3 regions of the Salinivibrio sp. ML290 genome follow, and region 2 is predicted to be linked to each of the others. Evidence: predicted binding sites of a transcription regulator. Region 2 holds the regulator's gene; each other region holds the start of a gene.
The links. The regulator CRP, encoded in region 2, controls carbon source genes, mostly activating them, when cyclic AMP is high. The targets are predictions, from matches to a motif close to TGTGANNNNNNTCACA.
Positions count from the first base shown of each region.

Region 1: the regulator CRP is predicted to act here: its motif matches at 5,131-5,146, upstream of BZG23_RS03440 (CTP synthase).
Region 3: the regulator CRP is predicted to act here: its motif matches at 6,511-6,526, upstream of dinG (ATP-dependent DNA helicase DinG).

Region 1 is NZ_MUEY01000002.1:271,293-279,460, reverse strand. Features, by position in the region: gene truD (tRNA pseudouridine(13) synthase TruD) at 1-365, opposite strand, end outside; gene ispF (2-C-methyl-D-erythritol 2,4-cyclodiphosphate synthase) at 362-844, opposite strand; gene ispD (2-C-methyl-D-erythritol 4-phosphate cytidylyltransferase) at 841-1,557, opposite strand; gene ftsB (cell division protein FtsB) at 1,600-1,878, opposite strand; gene eno (phosphopyruvate hydratase) at 2,037-3,335, opposite strand; gene BZG23_RS03440 (CTP synthase) at 3,412-5,046, opposite strand; gene mazG (nucleoside triphosphate pyrophosphohydrolase) at 5,198-5,995, opposite strand; gene relA (GTP diphosphokinase) at 6,046-8,168, opposite strand, start outside.
Region 2 is NZ_MUEY01000009.1:93,173-101,340, reverse strand. Features, by position in the region: gene BZG23_RS10120 (ABC transporter ATP-binding protein) at 1-748, shown strand, start outside; gene BZG23_RS10115 (TIGR02444 family protein) at 757-1,233, shown strand; gene BZG23_RS10110 (hydrolase) at 1,217-2,206, shown strand; gene BZG23_RS10105 (YheU family protein) at 2,335-2,553, shown strand; gene BZG23_RS10100 (phosphoribulokinase) at 2,610-3,479, shown strand; gene crp (cAMP-activated global transcriptional regulator CRP) at 3,729-4,361, shown strand; gene BZG23_RS10090 (FAD-dependent oxidoreductase) at 4,492-5,358, shown strand; gene BZG23_RS10085 (DUF1338 domain-containing protein) at 5,426-6,217, opposite strand; gene astD (succinylglutamate-semialdehyde dehydrogenase) at 6,228-7,709, opposite strand; gene astA (arginine N-succinyltransferase) at 7,711-8,168, opposite strand, start outside.
Region 3 is NZ_MUEY01000001.1:237,407-245,574, reverse strand. Features, by position in the region: gene BZG23_RS01230 (YbaB/EbfC family nucleoid-associated protein) at 1-76, opposite strand, end outside; gene dnaX (DNA polymerase III subunit gamma/tau) at 101-2,365, opposite strand; gene apt (adenine phosphoribosyltransferase) at 2,423-2,968, opposite strand; gene BZG23_RS01215 (YbaN family protein) at 3,006-3,413, opposite strand; gene BZG23_RS01210 (hypothetical protein) at 3,848-4,231, shown strand; gene BZG23_RS01205 (YccT family protein) at 4,350-4,994, opposite strand; gene BZG23_RS01200 (porin) at 5,083-6,081, opposite strand; gene dinG (ATP-dependent DNA helicase DinG) at 6,618-8,168, shown strand, end outside.

The DNA.
Region 1 (8,168 bases), on a different contig from region 2:
TGATGCCGGGCTGTCCCTTCAATGCTCACAACGCCTGGATGATTTTGGACAAACGCTGCTAAATCCGGATCCGCTTTGCCTGGCAGATGAACACTGAACCATTGCTCTGTCACGGCGTGACGATCTTTAAGGCCCGCCCAGCTCACTTGCCGCGAGCTAACCCCACAGGCTTTTGCCAGCTCATTGGCGACGTATTTGGTATTTTCACCACGCTTTTTAATTCGCACTAAAAAGTGCTCACCTTGACCTGATGGGGTGAAACCCAGGGATTCTGAGACAATAAAATCGTCCGGTGACGCTTTTAACGTTCCTGACTGTGTCGGTTGGCCATGTAAGTAAGCCAAGGGCGCGAGTAAGTCTGTCATACGGCCTCTTTGTTTAATAGCACCACCGCCTCACAGGCAATGCCTTCTTTGCGTCCGGTAAACCCCAAACGCTCTGAGGTGGTGGCTTTGACGTTAACCGCATCCACCGTCACACACAAATCACTGGCGATGGTTTCACGCATTGCGTCGATATGTGGGCCCATTTTAGGCGCTTGCGCGATGATAGTGATATCTGCATTGCCCAAGCAATAGCCTTTGTCTTGTACTTTGCGGTAAACGTCGCGCAGCAGCATACGGCTGTCGGCGCCTTTCCACTCATCACTGGTGTCTGGGAAATGCTGGCCAATGTCACCGGCAGCAATCGCGCCCAACAGGGCATCACACAGTGCATGGAGTGCCACATCACCGTCCGAGTGCGCAAGCAACCCTTGTTCATAAGGCACAGCCACACCACCAATGATCACCGGGCCATCACCACCAAATTTGTGTACATCAAACCCATGTCCAATTCGAATCATGATTTGCCTTCTTGTTGTGAAAGGTAAAACTCGGCCAGCCACTTATCCTCAGGGTGGGTGACTTTTATGTTGCTGGCACTGGCAGGGACCAGCACAGGCTTCCCCCCAAGCGCTTCAACGGCAGACGCTTCGTCAGTCACCTGATCACCTGCCACATTAAGTGCCTGGATTAGCGTTTGGGTTAAAAACATTTGTGGGGTCAATGCATGCCAAAGCGCCTCACGCTCGACAGTGTGAGCCACCTGCCCTTGTGCGTCCGCACGCTTCATGGTGTCTCTAACCGGCGCCGCGAGTAAGGCGCCATCCGGGTGAGATTGCGCCTGTCTAATCAAGGCGTCGATATCGGCATGCGACACACAAGGGCGTGCGGCATCATGCACCATCACCCATTGCGTATTGACCACATCGAGTCCAGCTTGCACCGACGCGGCACGCGTCGCTCCACCCAAGACCACACGCACATTCGGACGCTCACTCAAGCGAGTGTGCGCAAAGTAGCTATCGTCAGCACCAATGGCGATGATCACGTCAGCGACGGCAGGGTGAGAGAGTAAACGCTCAACGGTATGCTCAATCAACATTTTGCCGGCTAGAGGGAGGTATTGTTTCGGGCAGCTAGCTTGCATCCTGCTGCCGACACCTGCGGCAGGTACCACGGCGCTTATTCCGGGCTGTAAAGCGGTGTTGTGCTGCAAAGGGGGTTGTTCGACCACAAGTTATCTTCTTTGGTTGTACCGCCAGTCAACGGCTGTCAGTTACTGGGATTTATCGACTAATCGGAAAAATGTCTCGTCCGGCTTTATCATGCCCAGCTCATTGCGTGCGCGCTCTTCAATCGCTTCTTGCCCACGCTTCAAATCCGCAATTTCTGCGTACATTTGCTGGTTACGCTTAACGAGTTTTTGGTTGGCTTGTTGCTGTACGGCGACATTGGCTTCAATTTGCCAATAGTCTGTCACGCCATTTTTACCCAGCCACAGTTCGTACTGCAGCCACACGAGCGTGAGAAACAGTGCAACCGATAGCAGCCTCATACCTGTACTCCTTCCAATATCGGCTCAGGGTATTCACACCCTGATTGACTAACCGCATAGGCTAGCGGATCCGCTGGCTGGTGTCATGGTTTTCCTAAATGAAAAAAGCCGCCCCGTTAAACGGGACGGCTTTTTGGCAAAAAGTGCTTAAGTGCCGATTATTGGCCTTTCACTTCTTTTAGACCATTAAATGGTGCTTTTTCACCCAGCGCGTCTTCAATACGGATTAGCTGGTTGTACTTAGCCACACGATCAGAACGGCTCATCGAACCGGTTTTGATTTGGCCTGCAGCCGTACCAACCGCCAAGTCAGCGATGGTGGCGTCTTCTGTTTCACCTGAACGGTGAGAGATCACGGCTGTGTAGCCTGAGTCTTTCGCCATCTTGATCGCCGCCAGCGTTTCGGTCAGAGAACCGATCTGGTTGAATTTGATCAGGATAGAGTTCGCCACACCTTTGTCGATACCTTCTTTGAGGATCTTGGTGTTGGTTACGAACAGGTCATCACCCACTAGCTGAAGTTTGTCACCCAGCAGTTCAGTTTGGTGCTTAAAGCCATCCCAATCTGACTCGTCTAGACCATCTTCGATAGACACGATTGGGTATTCTTCAGCCAGTTTTGCCAGGTAGTGGTTAAACTCTTCTGAAGAGAAGGTTTTACCTTCACCTTTCATGTTGTAGATGCCTTGCTCTTTGTCATAGAACTCAGACGCCGCACAGTCCATAGCAAGAGTGATGTCTTTACCCAGCTCGTAGCCCGCTTGCTCAACCGCTTCTTTAATCGCAGCCAGTGCAGCAGCGTTTGATTCTAGGTTCGGTGCAAAACCACCTTCGTCACCCACGGCAGTGCTTAGGCCTTTGGCTTTCAGTACTTTTGCGAGGTTGTGGAATACTTCCGCACCGATGCGCAGTGCTTCTTTCAGGGTTTTCGCGCCAACAGGCTGGATCATGAACTCTTGGATATCAACGTTGTTATCCGCGTGCTCACCACCGTTAAGGATGTTCATCATTGGCAGAGGCATTGAGAACTGACCAGCCGTGCCGTTTAGTTCAGCAATGTGCTCAAACAAAGGCATGCCTTTCGCAGCCGCGGCTGCTTTTGCGTTAGCAAGAGACACCGCCAGGATAGCATTCGCACCAAATTTAGATTTGTTGTCAGTGCCGTCGAGATCGATCATCACTTGGTCGATATCGGCTTGGGCTTTCGCGTCTTTACCTTGTAGGGCTTCGGCGATTGGGCCGTTAACCGCTTCAATCGCTTTTAGAACGCCTTTACCCATGAAACGTGACTTGTCACCATCACGCAGTTCTAGCGCTTCGCGAGAACCCGTTGATGCACCTGAAGGTGCTGCCGCCATACCAACGAAGCCACCTTCTAGGTGTACTTCAGCTTCAACGGTTGGGTTACCGCGTGAATCGATGATTTCACGGCCTAGAACTTTAACGATCTTAGACATTGTGATTCCTCTCGTCTGTCATTGTTTTTAAAAATAAAAGCGGCTGCCTACGTTCAGGCGACCGCTCGAATCTCGTTTATAGCTCACCGCGCTGTTTTTTGCCTGCCGCCGCAACAAACCCGGCAAACAGTGGGTGGCCATCACGTGGTGTCGACGTGAATTCTGGGTGGAACTGGCACGCAACAAACCATGGGTGCTCAGGGTTCTCGATGATCTCCACCAGCTTTTTATCTGCAGACAAGCCTGAGATTGAAAGCCCCGCTTTTTCTAGCTGCGGACGCAATAAGTTGTTCACTTCATAACGGTGGCGATGGCGCTCGTGGATCTGCGTGTTGCCATAAAGCTGGTGTGCTTTAGAACCTTCGGCAAGGTGGCAAAGCTGTGCGCCAAGACGCATGGTACCGCCCAGATCAGAGGTTTCACTGCGCTCTTCCACTTTGCCTTCTTCATCCACCCACTCGGTGATCAGACCCACCACTGGGTATTTACTCTCTTTGTTAAACTCGGTCGAGTTTGCGCCTTCCATACCCGCGACGTTACGCGCGTATTCAATCAGGGCAACCTGCATTCCTAGGCAAATGCCGAGATAGGGCAGTTTGTTTTCACGCGCATATTGTGCCGCTAGGATCTTGCCCTCTACACCTCGGTCACCAAATCCACCTGGTACCAAGATAGCATCCAAGTCTTGCAGCATTTCCGTGCCACGTGTTTCAAGATCTTGCGAGTCTACATACTTGATGTTGACGGTGAGACGGTTTTTCAACCCACCGTGCTTCAACGCTTCGTTGACAGATTTATACGCATCCGGCAACTCGATATATTTACCCACCATACCAATGGTCACTTCGCCCATTGGGTTGGCTTCTTCGTAGCTGACCTGTTCCCACTCTGACAGGTCAGCTTCCGCCGCTTCAATGCCAAAGCGGCTGCAAACCAGATCATCCAAGCCTTGAGAGCGGATGAGTGATGGGATTTTGTAGATAGAGTCTACGTCTTTCATGGTGATCACGGCTTTTTCTGCCACATTACAGAACAGCGCAATTTTCGCGCGCTCATTGGCCGGGATCGGGCGCTCACTACGACACACCAGTACATCAGGCTGGATACCAATCGATAGCAGCTCTTTCACCGAATGTTGCGTTGGCTTGGTTTTCACTTCACCCGCGGCCGCCAAATAAGGGACCAGAGTCAAGTGCATAAACATGGCATGTTCGCGGCCGACTTCAACGGTCAGCTGACGAATCGCTTCTAAAAACGGCAGCGACTCAATGTCGCCCACTGTCCCGCCGATTTCGACAATGGCAATATCGTGACCTTCACCACCGGCGATGATGCGGTCTTTGATCGAATTGGTGATGTGTGGAATCACCTGAATGGTGGCTCCCAGGTAATCTCCACGGCGCTCTTTGCGCAGTACATCCGCATACACACGACCAGAGGTAAAGTTATTACGCTTGGTCATTTTGGTGCGGATAAAGCGCTCGTAGTGGCCGAGATCAAGGTCGGTCTCTGCGCCGTCTTCCGTGACGAATACTTCCCCGTGCTGGGTAGGGCTCATTGTCCCTGGATCCACGTTGATATAAGGGTCGAGTTTCATGATGGTGACGTTAAGGCCACGCGCTTCAAGAATGGCTGCCAATGAGGCTGCAGCAATACCCTTACCGAGGGAGGATACAACACCGCCCGTAACAAAAATGTAGTTCGTCGTCATGCTAAACCTGAGAGTTGGATTTAGAGGAAATTAATGAAGTTCTGGACGGGACATTATGATACCAGACCCCATTGACTCCCACAATGTGAAAGCTACCACACACCCTGGTGTTTTTAATTGTCACAAATCAATTATGCCAATTACAGGATATTTACTTATTCGCCTTTTTGACGGCCTGCCATGCCGATTCTAGTTCATCTAGCTGACATTGTTGAATGTTTTTTTCATTATCACGTAAGTGGTTTTCAACCTTACGAAAGCGAGATTCAAATTTTTGGTTAGCACGGCGTAGGGCTTGCTCGGCATCTGTCCCTAGGTGGCGAGCCAAATTTACCACCGCGAATAACAAGTCCCCGACTTCTTCCTCCACACGTGCCTGGTTGACAGAAGTTTGCGCCAGCTCTTGCTCGACTTCTTCAATCTCTTCCCGCACTTTATCTATCACAGGGGCGACAGTCGGCCAATCAAAGCCCACACGTGCACAACGCTTTTGCAATTTATACGCTCGTATTAAGGCGGGTAAGCCTTGTGTCACCCCATCGAGCACACTTTCCGGTTGCACAGAGGCCGATTTCTCGGCGCGCTCTTTCGCTTTGATACCTTCCCAATCTGGTGCCATTAAAGGCTTTCCCTGCGCATCTTTGGGACCAAAAACATGAGGATGACGACGGATGAGTTTGTCGCAAATGCCGCGCACCACATCCTCAAAATCAAAATGGTTTTCTTCCCGCCCCAATTGACTGTAGAACACAATTTGAAAAAGTAGGTCACCGAGCTCATCTTTTAGGTCTGACCAGTTTTCACGTTCAATGGCATCCGCCACTTCATAGGCTTCTTCTAGCGTATGAGGCACGATGGAGGCGAAGTGTTGCGCGTTGTCCCAATCACAACCTTTGTCGGGATCACGTAAGGTCGCCATAATGGTCAGTAATTGCTCGATAGGAGCCATAAAAGCATTCCTTCTAAAAAAACGCCCTGTCGAGACAGGGCGAAGGATGATTAGCGAAGACGTTTGGCCTCGACCACATCTTTTACTTGTTCAAGCCGGTTAACCACGCGGCTCAGGGTGTCGAGATCGGAGATTTCTAAATCAAAATCCATAATAGACATTTGTTTTTTGTAATCCACGCGACTTTGCATGCCCGCTACGCGTGCTTTTTCATTGCTGAGCACGGTATTGATGTCTTTGACCAACCCGGTACGCTCATTGGCAGATAAGCGGATCCGCACATGATACTGACCAATGTGCCCTTTACCCCAAACCGTGGCAATAATGCGCTCGGGCGCGTGATGACTCAGTTCGTTGAGTTGCTCACAATCAGCGCGGTGCACAGAGATACCCCGCCCTTGGGTGACAAAACCTTTGATCTCATCACCGGGTAATGGCTGACAACAACGCGCAAGGTGAGTCATTAAGTTATCAACCCCCTCCACAACCACTGCATCACGGTGCGCCTTGCCCGTATTCGGCTTTTGCTCACTTTGTTGCAGCTTCTCTAAAAGCTGTTGCTCTTCTTCTTCAAGACTTGGCTTGTTAATCAGGCCATTGATATGGTTAACCACCTGATTAATACGCAAATCACCGCTACCAACTCCCGCGTAGAGCTCATCCAGTGTATTCACATTAAAGCGTTTGAGCGCGAGTTGAGCGTCTTTGCTGGTACCACCGATTTTTTGCAGCTCAGTATCCAAAATCTCTTTACCCGCGGCAATGTTCTTATCTTTATCCTGTTTGCGGAACCAAGCATTGATTTTGGCGCGTGCCCGGCTCGAATTCACAAAGCCATGGCTGGGATTTAGCCAATCTCGCGAGGGGTTGGGCTCTTTTTGGGTAATGATTTCTACCTGGTCGCCCATTTGAAGGTGATAAGTGAACGGGACAATACGCCCTTCCACTTTCGCTCCGATACACCGATGCCCTACCTCGGAGTGAATATGGTAAGCAAAATCCAACGGCGTGGCGCCGCTGGGTAAGTCCACGACATCGCCGCGCGGGGTAAAGGCATAAACCCGGTCGTCAAACACTTGGCTGCGCAGCTCATCGAGCATTTCACCCGAGTCTGACATTTCTTCTTGCCATGCCAACAGTTTACGCAGCCAGGTAATTTTCTCGTCGTACCCACTGCGCCCACTGGCCGCCCCTTCTTTATACTTCCAGTGTGCAGCGACCCCAAGCTCTGCATCATCGTGCATTTGTTTGGTTCGGATTTGAATTTCTACCGGTTTACCTTCCGGCCCCAGCACCACAGTATGAATGGATTGATAACCATTGGGTTTCGGGTTGGCGACGTAATCATCAAACTCTTTGGGCAGATGGCGGAATTTGGTGTGCACGGCCCCTAACGCGGCGTAACAATCTTGTAGCTCTTCAGCGATGATGCGTACCGCACGCACGTCAAACAACTCGTCAAACTGCAGGTTCTTTTTCTGCATTTTACGCCAGATGCTGTAAATGTGTTTGGGGCGACCATAGACTTGCGCATTGATGTTGGACGCTTCCATCGCCTGCTGCAGATCGTCGACAAAATCAGTGATGTAGTTTTCGCGATCAATCCGTCTTTCCGCGAGTTGCTTGGCGATTTGTTTGTAGGTTTGCGCATGCTGGTAACGGAACGCGTAGTCTTCCAACTCCCACTTTAACTGACCAATGCCTAACCGGTTAGCCAAGGGGGCATAAATGTTGGCGCTCTCTTTTGCCGCTTGTTGGCGGACAGATTCCTCCGCCTCTTTCACTTCGCGTAAATGACAGATGCGCTCCGCCAGCTTGATCACCACGCAGCGAAAGTCTTCCACCATCGATAACAGCATACGACGTACGTTATCAACCTGAGACGAGGTCGCTTCTGTCTCTGTTTGGGTATTTAAGTGGCGAATGGCCGCCGTCTGTTGTACCCCTTCTATCAGTTTGACGATAGAGGTTGAGTAAGCGTCCGCAAGGGTATCGAGGCTGATAAGCTCCGCCTCAACCACGGGGAAAAACAGGGCTGCCAATAAGGTATCAGCATCCATGCTCAAGGTGACGAGGATTTCAATCATCTCCCGGCCACGCCATAGTGGCTGGCTGAGCACGGCTTCATCGTCGCTCAATGTTCGGCAGTATTGATAACCATCTACCAACGCCT
Region 2 (8,168 bases):
ACTTCAGCACCTAAACCGGTTAGCCCCTACCACTGCTGAGCAAACCTTGCGTGATTTTCTCGGCCGGTTTGGCTTTCAAGGCGACAAGGCGCTCGAGCCCATCGGTCCCTTTTCTGGAGGCGAAAAAGCCCGCTTGGTGCTCGCTTTGCTGGTGTGGCAAAAACCGAACCTACTGCTACTCGATGAGCCCACTAACCACCTTGACCTGGATATGCGCCAAGCATTAACGCTGGCTTTACAGTCCTACGAGGGCGCGATGGTGATTGTCAGTCACGATCGCTTTTTGCTGCGCGCCACTACCGATGACTTGTACTTGGTCGACAATGGCGCAGTGCTACCCTTTGATGGAGACTTGAACGATTATCATCGCTGGCTGACCGATCAACAGCGTGCTGATCGCGCTGAGAGCAAAAAACAAGCGGCCGCGGAGAAAACAGCACCGCAACAAACCCAAGTGGATCGCAAAGCGCAAAAACGCCGCGATGCCGAATTACGCAAGCAAACGGCGCCTTTGCGGAAAAAAATTGACAATCTCGACACACAGATAGAACAACTCTCTGCCATTATCAGTGACGCGGAAAGCCAGTTGGCGGATCCTGAGATTTATCACAGTGATAACAAAGCGCGACTCACGGCGCAATTGCAACGTCAAGCGGATGCCAAATCGACGCTCGAAGAGGTGGAACAAGAATGGATGGAGCGACAAGAAGAGCTGGAAGCCCTGGAGGCGACATTCACTCAAAGCTAACCCCTGGGATGGCGAACCCCGCCGACCTGTGGCAGTTTTGTTTACATCATTATGGCAAGCCAGAGGTGAAACAAGCCTGCCTCAAGCTCCAAGACGAGCACCAAGGTAACGTCAACCTTGCCTTGTTGCTCGCCTGGATTGAGCAACATGGCTACGGCCTTGCCCCCGAGAGCCTGAGCCAACTCAAACACGCGTTGAGCCGATCGGAGCATTTGCTTATTGCCTATCGTCACCTGCGGCGAGATTTGAAGCCGCGGGTCGGCAGTGGACAGTACAAAAAAATGCTTAACTTTGAGCTCAGCTTAGAAAAATTCCAACAGCAGGATTTAGTCGAGGCCCTAAATCGTCAAACCTGGCTCACGGATACCGCCTCTCCTCTCGCCTACTATTGCCGTCAGCTGTCACCATCAGCACGCAACCTATATACATCACTGAGGGTGACGCCCGCCGAGGAAGAGGGAAGTAACCATGATGACACCGTTTAGACCCATTCCCAGTGCACGGAATGCGCACCTACAAACCTTGTTGCCTCGCTTTCTGCGTCGTGCCCCGCTTTTCACCCCTCGCTGGCAGCAATTTGATCTGCCCGATGGCGATTTTGTTGATTTGGCCTGGACACATCAACCGCAACCTGGGCAGCCGATTGTTGTTTTATTCCATGGCTTAGCCGGCAGTTTCGACAGCCCGTATGCCAACGGCTTGCTCGCCGCGTTCCAACGTCAAGGTTGGTGCGGCGTAGTGATGCACTTTCGCAGCTGCAGTGGCCGCCTTAATCGTGCCGCGCGGACCTATCACTCTGGAGAAACCCAAGACGCACGTGCCTTCTTAACCTATTTGCGTGAGACCTATCCAGAGAGTCAAATTGGCGCGGTCGGGGTTTCCTTAGGGGGAAACATGCTGGTACGTTATCTGGCGGACTATCACGATGATCCCATCGTGACCTGTGGTTGCGCAGTGTCACCCCCACTTGACCTAGCCGCGTGCTCGATGCGTATCCAGAAAGGGTTTTCCCGTGTTTATCAAGCCTATTTGTTGCGCTCGATGCGACAAACCCTTGCTGAAAAGCTGACCCGTCATCAGCAAGTCGGCCGGTGGCATGCGGGAGAACGCCCAACGATCAATACGTTGTTTGAGTTCGACCAAACTGTCACTGCCCCGCTTCATGGCTTTGACGATGCACACCATTATTACCGTGCCTGCAGCGGCCTTTCCGTGCTTAATGCCATTAAGACACCGCTGGCCATCATTCATGCCAAAGACGACCCGTTTATGACCGACGCGGTGATCCCAACGTCCCCCTTACCCGCCAATATCGACTACCAACTCACAGAGCATGGCGGCCATGTTGGTTTTGTCACGGGAAGCTGGCGCCAACCTCAGTTGTGGCTTGAGCAAGCGGTGCCCGGCTGGTTAGCGTCTTATTTGCCGCATGAGTCACTGAGCAAGACGGCACGTTAGTGCCATCAAAGGAATCAAAGAGAACCACTGCATTTACTGGTATGATCGGGTAAAATGCGAGCCAATTCACAACATTCGCATCACGCACCCTCGCGTGCCATCCTGAGATAAATAAAAGGTGATGTAGTATGATGGTTCCATGGCAGTCGATTCCCGACGAAACACTGACAGCGTTAATTGAGCACTTTGTATTACGGGAAGGAACCGATTATGGTGAGCAAGAAGTCAGCTTTGCACAAAAAGTTGATGATGTTCGCCAACAATTACAATCCGGAGACGCCGTGATTGTGTATTCCGAGTTGCACGAGACAGTGGATATTCGTCGTAAAGCAGCACTCGGCTCTTAGCATCGCAGTACACGCCGTATCGCGATACAAATTCAGACTGAATGACAGGGCGCGTCATGTCGGCTAAACATCCAATTATTGCGGTTACTGGTTCGTCAGGAGCCGGTACCACCACTACCTCGGAGGCCTTCCGTAAGATGTTCCAGATGATGAACATCAAAGCGGCCTGGCTAGAAGGGGACAGCTTTCACCGTTTTACTCGTCCCGAAATGGACGTGGAGATCCGTAAAGCGCGTGAACAAGGCAAGCATATCAGCTACTTTGGCCCCACCGCCAACGACTTCCCTCGACTAGAGCAGTTTTTTCGTGAGTATGGCGACCAAGGCACGGGAAAATACCGTCGCTATTTACATACCTTTGATGAAGCGGTGCCCTATAACCAAATGCCTGGTACCTTCACACCATGGCAAGACTTGGCCGACAATACCAATGTATTGTTTTACGAAGGATTGCACGGCGGGGTGGTCGACGGTGACGTCAATGTTGCGCAACACGTCGACCTCTTGATAGGTATGGTGCCCATCGTCAACTTAGAGTGGATTCAAAAATTTGTCCGCGATACGCGCGATAGAGGTCACTCTCGTGAAGCGGTGACCGACTCGATTGTGCGCTCAATGGATGATTACTTGCACTATATCACTCCGCAATTTTCTCGCACCCATATCAATTTTCAGCGCGTTCCCACGGTAGATACCTCAAACCCATTAAATGCCAAAGGGATCCCGTCTTTGGACGAGAGTTTTGTGGTGATCCGCTTTCGTGGGATGAAAAATGTCGACTTCCCCTACCTGTTGCAGATGATCACTGGGTCGTTTATGTCACGGCATAACACCTTAGTGGTGCCTGGGGGAAAAATGGGCTTTGCGATGGAATTGATTATCCGTCCATTGATCCAACAATTGATAGAAAAAGGCAAGATTGGCTAAGGCGTAGCGCATCCATGATGTATTACTTCTCAAGCCGTGATCTTAGCCACGTTTTTGCCAGATTTTTAGGCGGTTGGCCTAGATCAAAATCAAGAAATCACCAACAAAAAAAGATACACTCTTGTTAACATACAGTGAGCTTGTAGCCCGCGTTCAGACTTCGTATTCTGTGCAATGATCTGATGGGTTACCCCTCAGACAAAGATAGGACGTTGTTGCCGGGCAACACATGCAGAGGAAATAAGTTATATGGTTCCAGGAAAACCTCAAACAGACCCTACACTCGAGTGGTTCCTTTCACATTGTCATATTCATAAGTATCCGTCTAAAAGCACGCTTATCCATGCAGGTGAGAAGGCGGAGACCTTGTATTACATCGTGAAAGGGTCTGTGGCCGTACTGATCAAAGATGAAGAAGGCAAGGAAATGATCCTGTCTTACCTTAACCAAGGTGACTTCATCGGTGAGCTCGGGCTTTTCGAAGAAGACCAAGAGCGCACTGCTTGGGTTCGCGCTAAATCACCGTGTGAAGTGGCAGAAATTTCATTTAAGAAGTTCCGCCAGCTCATCCAAGTTAACCCTGACATCTTAATGCGCCTGTCTTCACAAATGGCGCGTCGTTTGCAGGTAACTAGCCAAAAGGTAGGGGATCTCGCCTTCCTGGACGTCACAGGGCGCATTGCGCAAACCTTGTTGAACTTGGCGAAGCAGCCAGATGCCATGACACACCCTGACGGTATGCAAATTAAGATCACCCGTCAGGAAATTGGCCAAATTGTCGGCTGTTCGCGTGAAACCGTGGGACGTATTCTAAAAATGCTGGAAGAGCAAAACCTCATTTCCGCACACGGTAAAACCATCGTGGTATACGGCACACGCTAATTGCGCCGCTCTCTGTATCACCAACCGACGCCCTGGCGTCGGTTTTTTTATCTCCACTTTCTGGCAAGCACGCGGATAGCTTCTAAACTCAAAACGATATTGTTAACACTAAATTAACAAGGTGTCGTTTATGAAAAAAGTGATAACTGCCCTCACCGCCCTCGCGCTCTCTGTGTTTTCAGTCCATGCCGCATCCAATACCACGATTGTACACCCCGAGCCACGCGCTGGCTCAGCGCTTGACCTCTATGCCATTGAGCTGATTGAATTTCTTGCTGAAAAATCGGGAGAATCTGTCACCTTACAAGCCTTTGACGGCCAAATTGGCTCTCAGTCTCGTAAAGTGGAGATGCTCAAGCAAGGCAAGCTCACTGTCGACTGGCTTGGTGCCGACCGTACACTGGAATCGGAACTGATCCCCATTCGCTATCCCGTGTTTCGTGGTTTACTCGGCCATCGCCTGTTTATTACCAACCAAGCCACTGAGCCCCAACTCGCTCAGATAAATAGCGCGGGTGATTTGCAGTCTCTTACCATGATTCAGGGACAAGGCTGGGCCGACGTCAAAGTGCTCAAGTCAGCAGGATTTCGGGTACGTGAGATATCGAGCTTTGAAAACATTTTCAAAGTGGTTGACACAGGCCGTGCCGATCTCTTCCCTCGAGCCTTGATTGAGCCTTTTAGTGAATTAGCCGAGCGGCCGCAATACGGTAATCTGTTAGTTGACCCTCACCTGATGCTGATCTATCGCTTCCCAATGTTCCTGTTTGTGTCTCCGCAGCACGCTGACGTCGCCGAGATGTTAAATGGCGCTTTTGAATCGGCATACCAAGACGGATCATTTATTGAGTTTTTCAATAATGCGCCTTTAGTTAAGGAAACCTTTGAAAAGGCCAACATTGGTGAGCGTACTGTCATCCGAGTTGACAACCCTCACTTAAGCAACGAAACACAAGCGATTCCAGACACGTTTTGGCTCGACATCGAGGTCCAATAGACAATAAAAAGGGAGCGTATCACACGCTCCCTTCTTGCCATGATGTCGATAAGCAATGCGTGACGCACTAATGGGTGCTTTCAAAAATTTTGTCTGCCGAAGCAGCCACAAAGCCCTGATAGAGATCACCATTGGGCAACACATACCGCTTAGCAAACTCGTAAAAGCCACCTGGGATGGTTTGCGTGCAATCAGAGAAAGCAACCGGCACACGATCCGCCATGGTAGAGGATTGCTCCAGATACACAGATGCATCACCTTTGACTTCCCCACCTGACTCGTTAATCGCAAAGCCATTGTCACGCAATGTGTTGTTCACCGATTGGCAATCATCATGTGCATTAAGCTGATTTACACTCACGGTAAAGTGGTTGGCGCCATAGCCGTGTGCAGCGACCCAAGACGCATATTCACTCTCTTCGGCAAGCGTTTGATAGGTTGCCCAATCAATATCCCATAGACGACCCTGATGGAGAAAATCGCTACCTGTGAGTGACGACTCATCGACCTGTGCCACCAGCTTCTCAACAATCGCCTGAAGCGCGGGCGAGCATTGCTCGACCATCAACTCACTGATAAAGACTTTCGGCATCAGAGGATCGGGGTGCTCAAAATGACAAGCATTGAGCTTTTTCGCTTCAAAGGTATAGTCACCTTTTTGCTGATACCCCAAGGCGAGAAATGGACGCGCAAGTACCTTTAGCCCAACCTTAGCCAAACCAAATGTCCGTAAGGCAATATGATCATTGATCAAAGGTTGCCCTTCCTCTAATAAGGCATGCACCTTATGTGCCGATGGGCACAGACGGTTGATGTAGTCCTGCCACAGTTTGTCGAATAACGCTTGGCCACTGTCCATGTTGCTCTCCTTAGTCCTGTTGAGTCGGTATACCGGGGGCGAACGTTTCGGGCAGTACCACCTGCTCCCCTTCCATTGACGCCATCGGATAGGCGCAATAGTCCGCTGCATAGTAAGCACTCGGGCGTAAGTTCCCTGAGGCACCCGGCCCACCAAATGGCGCATCACCGCTAGCGCCCGTCAATTGACGGTTGCGGTTAACAATCCCTGCACGAATATGGTCAAGGAAATATTGCCATTCACCATCGTCTTCACTGATAAGCCCGGCAGACAATCCATAACGGGTGTCATTGGCTTTGGTCACCGCATCGGCCATATCGTGATAACGCTGTACTTGTAGAAGCGGGCCAAAATACTCTTCATCCGGTAACTCTTGAATGCCGCTCACATCCAGAATGCCTGGTGAGATCACCGCATCATGTAGGTGCTCGCACTCAATCACGGGTTTTGCGCCGAGGTCGACCAACTTTTGCTGTGTGGCCAGAATACCCTCCGCCGCCGCGACCGAGATCTGCGCCCCCATAAACGGCGCCGGATCATCAAACTGACCGCCTACACGTACGGTTTTTGTCCACTGCGCCAGACGCGTCAAGATCTTGTCGCCCATTTCACCCTCAGGTAATAGCAAACGGCGCGCACAGGTACAGCGTTGACCCGCACTGAGATAAGCCGACTGAATAATGGTATAAACCGTCGCTTCTAGATCACCGAACTGGTTACTGACCACCAAGGGATTATTCCCCCCCATTTCCAGCGCCAGCATCTTATCAGGCTGACCGGCGAATTGGCGGTGGAGGATATGGCCAGTATTGGCGCTACCGGTAAATAGCAGTCCGTCGATGCCTCGGGCTTGTGCTAAAGCCTCGCCGGTATTACGGCCACCTTGTACCAGATTGATAAGGCCATGCGGCAGCCCCGCCTCTAACCAATACCCCAGTGTTTTTTCCGCGACCTTTGGCGTTAGCTCTGACGGTTTGAACACCACACTGTTGCCCGCCAATAGCGCGGGGACAATGTGGCCATTAGGAAGATGCCCCGGGAAGTTGTAGGGACCAAAGACTGCCATGACGCCAAGAGGACGGTGGCGCAACACAGCTTGCGTGCCATTGACATCTTTTTCGCGTGAGCCCGTTCTCTCGTGGTAGGCACGCACCGAGATCGCCACTTTGCCGATCATGGCCCCGACCTCGGTTTTTGTCTCCCAAAACGGCTTTCCCGTTTCTTCAGCAATGGTGCGTGCCAAATCGTCGGTGTTGGCCTTCACGACCTCAGCGAAACGCTCAACCAGCGCTTGGCGCTCGGCAAATTCAGTATTACGCCAAAGAAGAAAGGCTTCACGTGCGGCGCTAACCGCTTGTTCAACCTGGGGGCGCGTCGCTTCTTCACCTTGCCAAATACACTGACTATCAAAGGGATTTTGCGAGGTCATCACCTCGCCCTCGCCTTTAATCCATTCACCGTTAATCAGATGGCCTGCTGATTGCTTTGTCATCTTATCCCTCCATGGCAATCAAACGCAGCTGATCGCCTTCTTTTACATTCAATGCGTCTGCCACTGCTGGGCTGATCACCACCTGATTGGTTTCGTGATCCATCGCCGCTTTGGCTGCCGTCGCGCGGAAGCCGGAAAAGTCGGTGTTCGAAATCAAGAAATCTTGCGCGCTGCTGTGCTCTCGTAAGCTCGCGGTGGCTGTAAAGGAGTGTCGTACGGATTCGATATTGTGGCGCAAACACTCCACCGTTGGGCCAGCATCAAAGATGTCGACATAACCGCGACAAGAAAAGCCCTCTTTTTCCAACAAGCGCAGTGCTGGACGGGTATTTGGATGCACTTGCCCAATGACGGCACGTGCTTCTTCACTGAGTAAACTCACGTAAATGGGTAATTTTGGCATCAAGTCGGCAATAAAGCCCTTGGCTCCAATCCCGGTGAGGTAGTCAGCCAACGTGA
Region 3 (8,168 bases), on a different contig from region 2:
CTTGTACTTTTTGCATGCGCTCTTGCATTTGCTGCGCCTGCTTCATCATGTTACCCATGCCGCCTTTACCAAACATAATTCTCTCTCTTGGTTAGGTGTCTTAAATTGGTCGAATGCTATCTTCTTCTAACTCCGCCGCAAAGCGTTGAAGAATAAAAGTCACATTCGGATCATTATGCAGGCTGTGTGTCGCCTGCGCTAATTTTTGTTGATAGAGCTGTTCGCGCCGCTCTAAAGGTGTGATTCCCGCTTCCCCGAGCTGTACCTCCAAGGTTATGGGGGCGCCCAGCGCCGTCGTCAAGGCCTGAGTCAATTGCTGCTGCGCTTTTTCGGTATTAAGGTGCGATTGATCCGGGCGCAATGTAAGCTGTACGCGTTCGCCTTGCTGGGACATCGCCGCATTCAGTGCCATTTGTTTAACTAGGCGCTCTACCTCTAAACTGTCTGCCAAGGCACACCAAGGATCTTGTGCGTTGGTTTCCTGTACCAGTTTGTCGCGCATGGCGGGCGTTTTTTCATGTTCTAACGCCTGTTTCAACGACTTAGGTGTCAGTGAAGGCACCGTCTCGGGCTCCGGTGACACCGGTTGCGTAGAGCGCCACTGGTAAGGCTCTGACGACCCGTTAGTAGGTTCAGTCACGGGTGACAACGACACACTCGGTGTCTTTTGTTCAGGCGCGGACACAGGCGATGCACTCTCTGCCGCCGTCGCGACGCGATCGAGCACAGATAACGCATCAGTCTTGGCCGGTGTCCGCCCCGTCTTTTTTACCCCACTCCCCGATTGTTCAGATTGACGTTTCATACGACTACGCAACTGATTACGAGCCTGAATAAGACTAGAGGCAGGCGAAGAGGCAGACGGCTGATTCGCAAGTGATGACGCGGCATCTGGCGCCGAGTCATCGACTGCTGGTTGGCTCAGCTCGGAAACACTCGCTTCATGTGCCCCTCTGCCGGATGCACCTGCGCTAGGCACCTCCGCGCTAGTCTTTGCCGTCGCCTGCTGAGGAGCTGGCGCGCGTGTGTCATTGATATTTTGGGGACTTTCCGGCGTGTCTCGGTCATTGCTCTCCGGGGTATCGCCCATGGGCCGGTTCTGTTGTACTTCGTGCCCCTGGCTTGGTGACGACTGGTTTGGCGACGCCGCACTGGCCGATGAGACCTGCGCTTTCAACGCGTTCAGTGCTTGCGAGGGATCTTTTTTTACCGGCTGTTGTGGTGAAGATGCGGGATCGTGTGCCGGCACCGATATGGTAGCCGGTTCATACGGTACCGTTTTCACCGGCTGAAACGCCAACATACGCAGCAAGACCATTTCTAGACCGGCCCGCCCATCAGGGGCATAAGGCAGGTCTTGCCGTCCTTGCAGTGCCATTTGGTAACACAGCTGCACATCTTGTGGCGCAAGCCGCGAGGCCAAGGCGTGAATCCGTGCTTGCTCCCCGCTGTCATCATCATGGGTCTGAGGCAGTGCTTGGGCAAGCGCCACATGGTGAAGCTGGCTGGCTAACTCTTTGAGTAAACCATCCCACTCCACCCCGACGTGCGCAATCTGCGCCAGCATGTTCATCAATTCAACCGCATCATGATTCGCCAAGGCTTCAAGGAGCAAGAGTGCGTTATCGGTACTCAAGGTCCCCAGCATGTCAGCGACAGCTTGGGTGCTGATGTGGCCATTTCCGAGCGCGATGGCCTGGTCGGTTAAGCTCAAGGCATCACGCATACTGCCTTCCGCAGCCCGTGACAATAGCATTAAGGCACGTGACTCTGCCTCGACACCTTCTTGACCAAGGATATGCTCTAGCTGCGTCTGAATCTGGCTCGCATCAAAGTGTTTTAGGTGAAATTGCAAACAACGCGATAAAATGGTGACCGGCAGCTTTTGTGGATCCGTGGTCGCCAATAAAAACTTTACGTACTCAGGCGGCTCTTCCAGCGTTTTTAGCAGCGCATTGAAGCTGTGCCGTGACAGCATATGGACTTCATCAATGAGGTACACTTTGAAGCGGCCACGTGCGGGTTTGTATTGGACGTTATCGAGCAGCTCTCGCGTGTCTTCCACCTTGGTCCGGGACGCAGCGTCAATCTCCAGCAAATCAACGTAACGTCCCTCGTCAATTTCAAGGCAGGTTGCGCACTGACCACATGGCGAAGAAGACACCCCTTGTTCGCAATTGAGCCCTTTGGCAAAAATGCGCGCAATGGTGGTTTTGCCCACACCACGAGTACCACTGAACAAATATGCGTGGTGCAAGCGGTCATGATCCAATGCATTGGCTAAGGCCGTCAGCACATGACTTTGACCGGCAACAGACTCAAAATTATGGGGTCGCCACTTGCGAGCGAGGACTTGGTAACTCATGTCAATCCGCTTCCTGTATGCTTATTGCTAACGCGGGACCCTGCATATAGCCTGGCATTAATGGCCTGCAAATTCGCACAAGCTATAAACGTTGATCCCAAGCGCGGCCAGCTTTTCTTCACCGCCGATATCCGGCAAGCTTATCACAAACCCAGCATGCGCCACGGTGCCGCCTAAACGGCGTACCAGCTTCACGGTGGCTTCTATGGTGCCGCCTGTCGCCAGTAGATCATCAATCACCAGTACTTGATCCCCCTCAGCAATCGCATCACGATGGATTTCCAGGGTATCTTCACCGTATTCTAGCTGATAGTTTTCGCTGATCACCGCGCGTGGCAACTTGCCAGGCTTACGCACTGGCACAAACGGGAGCCCTAGCGCAAGCGCCAATGGTGCACCAAATAAAAAGCCACGTGACTCGGTACCAATCACCTTGGTAAATCCATGATCGCGGTATTGCGCAACCAGGGCATCAATGGAGGCTTGGTAGGCAGCAGGGTCTTCCATTAAGCTGGTGACATCGCGAAATAAGATGCCAGGTTTGGGATAGTCTGGGATGGTTTGAATACTTTGTTTGATGACATTCAAGCTGTCGGTGCTCATGGCCAATTCTCGCCGGTAAAAAACGCAAACCGTCATGTTATGAATTTTCGGCCGAACCAGCAACAGATTCCGTTTCAGGTAGGCGGAGAAACCAGCATAAGAGCACAATTAGGCAGGTAACCAGTAACGCTTTCAGCCACATCGCCCCGACGATATAAATGGAGAAGCTAAAACTTGCCACTATCATGACGGTCGCGCGTCGTTTTACTTTGCGACTAATCGCGCGCTTTTGGTACCAGTCCGTCAATATCGGCCCGAACGTTGGATGGGCGTGGAGCCAGTTAGCGATACGAGGAGAGCCTCGCATAAAGCAACCACTGGCGAGCAGCAAAAACGGCGTGGTCGGGAGTACCGGCAAAAAGGCGCCTGCCGCACCCAGCGCGACCCATAACCAACCTAACCCGTTCCATAACCAACGCCATGCGGCTGTCGGTGCTTGTTGCATAGTCTCTATTACCCTTCGATTACCCTTCGATTCGAGATGGTCGCGCTTGTTCACTCATGCTAAGTGTAGTGTCAGAGACGATGGAGGTACAGGGTGGCGAATAAGGAATGCCGCACGGCGAGTGAATAAGGCGGTGATTAGCCGCCAAAAATAATGCCAAGCCAAGTGAGACTGGCAGGTAAGGTCGGGATCAGTAATACCAGCAGGAAGCCGATGAAGTACTTGACGTTATAAGGCTCTTTAAAATCATGTTCCATTTTGTTACTTCACTCACAACAGCATAACAACAGTGAGCGGGTACTATAGCTCAGGTCAACACCGCTAAAAACGGACTCTTTGTAAGGTTTTAGCCGGTTCATTGATTTACATCAGGGTAACAACTTGTGTGACTGCGTCATGATAAAAGTCATTTTAGCCAATCAAGCGAACTGACCATGGATAAAACAACCCTTGCTCAGCTGGGGCGTGAACTTAACCGCGAACGCACTGAGCTAGTAGCAACATTAACCACGCGATTGCGTGAAGACTGGGACAAGCATTGCGAGAACCTCACCATTTCGGATCTGATTAAAGAAAGCCAAGGGGTACCTGGCGCCATCCGATGCCTCGGTGAACGTTTAGAAAAAGTCGATGCGGCTTTATGTGCCATGGATTTGGAGATTTATGGCTTGTGTGCCGATTGTGAAAGTGAAATTCCACTGGATGATTTAATGAAAGACGCCGCCGAGCAGCGCTGCCCACAGTGCCGTGCGTCAAATTATTATCATCACGATCCAGCCACTCGCCGAGCCACAGCTGGAGCACGTAAAACCGTGTGATCGCGAGGTTGACTTTCGCTTGTCTCATCGTGGCTTAAACGGAACGCGCCCAGCATCAGCTGGGCGCGTTTTTTATTGACTGTTTAAAGACCAACGATCACACATCATCCTAAGGCGCTTAATCTTGGTCAATAATCCAACGACGGAACGACTTACGCTCTTGGTCACTGGCTTTAGTATACCAAAGCTTTAACTGCGACAAGGCATCACCTTTGATCGAGGCTTTACCTTGATCATCCACCTCGACCAATACATCGTTGAGGTTCTTGCTTTCACCTTGGTCGATAATGATGCCATTCTCACGGTTGTACTCCGCCACCAAGGCCTCCATATCGGCATAGGCGGCAAAACCATCCCCTTTTAACTCGACGGCCTCTAAAGGCATCACATCACCGTTATCGAACTCGGCTTGCCATTGAGCATCGTCAAAATAATGCTCTGCTTGGACTTTTGTTTTTAGTCGAGTATCGAGATCAATCGTCGTATCACGCCCATCAACGTTGAGTTCAAAGAGGTACGGTCGTGATGTAAAGACAAGATCTCGACTACCTCGCTTCACCTCACCCTCAAATCGCACCACAATTTGATGGTTGCCATCCGGCAACTCAATTGTCTGAGTTGGAGACCAGTTGTCAAACGTTACTTTTTCGCCATCAACAACAACGAATTCGATATTGCGTGCTGAGGTAATCTCTGCGGCATTAATCACACCCGATGCCATGAGAGTACATAGCACCAAGCTCACACCTACTATTTTTTTCATCTTTTCTCCAAACCGTGATAATAAAAAAGCCGCCCTAAGGCGGCTTTTGTAACCAGTGCTACGTTTAGCAATGATGGTGTAAGTTCAATTAGAACTTAACTTCCATACCAGCTACGTAACCCCAGTCTTGCTCGTCACCGTCGCTGTCACCTACTTCAGCGTACACTTTTGCGTTGCTGTGCAGTGCGTAAGTAACGTTAGCGTAGTAACCGTTTACGTCGTCTTGTTGACCGTCAACATCTTTGTTGTCAAAGCCGATTGCGTAAGTAGTTTTACCCATGGTGTAGTCAGCAGCGATAGACACATAATCAGTGTCAGTATCTACACCATTCAAGTCTGCTGATTTACGACCAACAGAAGCTGCGATGCCCACGTTTTCGATACCTGCGTACTCAACTTCGAAGTTGTAGGTATCAACTGAGTCATCGCTATCACGGTTGATGTTGTCAGCTTTTTGATAGTAAACACGTGCGTCGGCGTCAGCTACGCGGTAGCCTAAACGGCCTTCGTAGATTGCGATGTCATCACCAGCGCCGTAGTAACCGTCAGTGCCAGCAGTTTGAGAATCGTCTTCAAAGCCGTCGCTCTTATCAGTATAAGTCGCCGCTGCGTAGAAAGTACCGTTGTCGTAAACGTACTTGCCTACTTGTTGCGCGTGAGTGTAGTCAGAGCCAAACGAGTTTACAGATAGCTCGTAGTCTTTAGTGATACCAGCGTCATCCATCAGCAATAGCTGACGACCCGCGGTGAATTGACCCCAGCCACCTTTCAAACCAACGTAAAGCACGTTGTTTTCAACATTACCGTTTGTGCCGGTGTTGTCGTCTGCGCCTTCGAATTCGAAATCAACAGCAGCGATTGCGCTCAGTTTGTCAGAAACGCTTACTTCAGTATCAAACTGAACATCACCGTCGTCTAGACGCCATGCACCGTCACGGTCGTTGCCGATTTTCTGGATGTACTGAACTTCAGCTGCACCAGAAACGTCTACTTTAACGCCTTCTGCGTCATACAGGTTGATGCTTGCTGATGCTGAGCCAGCAGCCAGCAGAGCTGGTACTGCCATTGCTAGAATAGTCTTTTTCATGGTTAATCCACTGCCTTTTCTATTTAGTCATTATGAGTTCCTTCATGGAACTCTGTTTTATGGTGACTGTCACTCTATTATCAGCAGCAAACGCTGCGAAGAACAAAATGCCAGTTCACTGAAACTTCGTGGCTAATCGTGCAGAACAAATGTGGTTCTGTCAACTCGTCGGAAGCGCATTACAATCTAGGCAAAAACCGCTTAAAAACAATAATATAGTGACATTTACTGAACTGAGATCACAGTTTAACTGACTCGACACCCGCCTTTTGATGAAAATAAACAACAAACACTAACAACACAAAACACCAAAAAATGTGATTTTTTCCTCTTACATTAGAATAAAAAACTAATCAGTAGCTTAAATCAGGCGTTTTGTTAATCAAACGGCAGATCAGCAAGATAGCGAAGAATGGTTCAAATTAAATTCGTGACCAGGATCTCATATCTGTAAGGAAATCTTGCAGTTCGCGATCGTTTTCACGTTTTTGCCCCGTGTTATACTAGGCGTCAACCTTTGCAACTCGGACCTGTTGATGCTCAGCCCTGCCGTAAAATCAGACATTCGCGCGTGCTATCAAACGCTACAAGATCAACTTCCCCACTTTATTCCCCGTAAAGCTCAGAACTATTTGGTGGCAGAGCTCGCGAAAACCCTAGCTGGCGATTACGCGCCTAAACGGCGACTATTAGTGGCAGAAGCAGGCACAGGGGTCGGTAAGTCGATGGCCTATCTGATGGGTGCGATCCCGTTTGCACTCAACAACAATAAAAAAGTGGTGATTTCAACCGCGACGGTGGCGTTGCAAGAACAGCTTGCCAATAAAGACATCCCGTTTTTTCATCGCATCTGCCCCAAACCGTTCGATTTTATTTTAGCCAAAGGGCGTCAACGCTATTGCTGTGCACATAAGCTCAGTGCGGTAGCGGACATGGAAAGCATTCAAGGGGCGCTATTTACCCAAAAACCCAAGCGCAGCGAACAATCTTTACTCAACGATCTCTACGCTGCGCTGAGTCGGGGTAAGTGGGATGGTGACAGAGACAGTTGGCCAAAACCCATTGCTGATCATCTTTGGCAGGCTATCGCCTCTGATAAGCACACTTGTCATGCCGGTTTGCCCGCCCACCGTGCTTGCCCGTTTGCTAAAGCACGAGAGGCGATGGATAAAGCGGATGTGGTGGTGGTGAACCACAGTTTGCTGCTCGCCGATCTCGAACTCGGCGGCGGAGTGATCTTGCCCGARCCGGAGCAATGCCTGTATATGATTGACGAGGCTCATCACTTGCCCACTGTCGCGCGAGACTTTTCGGCCGCCAGTGCCAGCCTGTTGGGTGTGGTCAGCTGGTTGGAAAAGCTCAATCAAGCGACGACCAAGTTGGGGAATACCGCTGATATTAAGCGCGCACATCGGTTTGTGGATAGCTTGCTAGACGCGATTCAAACCTTAATCCCAGGCTTACGCGAGGTTAAACAACAGCTCAGTCAATTGCCGCTCAACGATGATGGTTGCTACCGCTTTGCTGATGGCGAGCTCCCCGATGCGCTTATCTCACCCAGTGAGCAACTCAAAACGGCGAGCAAAAAAGCCCATCAGGCATTGGGAAAAATTCATGATTTGATCAATGAACGTCTGAAAGAAAATGACATTTCGGCCAAACTGGCTGATCCGGCGCTCGCGGAAACGGCTTTTTTCCTGCAACGGTTAGAAAATTTAGAAAAGGTGTGGACCTTGATGGCTCAACCTAATTCGGATAAAGGCGCCCCCTTGGCACGTTGGGTGCGAGCGTGTCGCGAGCGCGAAGGCGACCTTTGGATCCATGTCTCCCCCTTGGAAGTGGGTTGGCGTTTAGACCAAATGCTCTGGTCCCGTGCAGCCGGGGTTGGCCTCTTTTCCGCGACCTTACGTGCACTCAACCGGTTCAGTTATTTCTGCCGTCAAGTGGGCTTGAGCGAAACCGACGGCTCGCGTTATTTAGCCTTACCTTCGCCATTTGATTACCCCAACAAAGCGCGCTTGGTGATCCCGACGATGCCTTGTGAACCTCAAGCGAGCGACTTTACGGATGTGCTGAGCGATAAAATA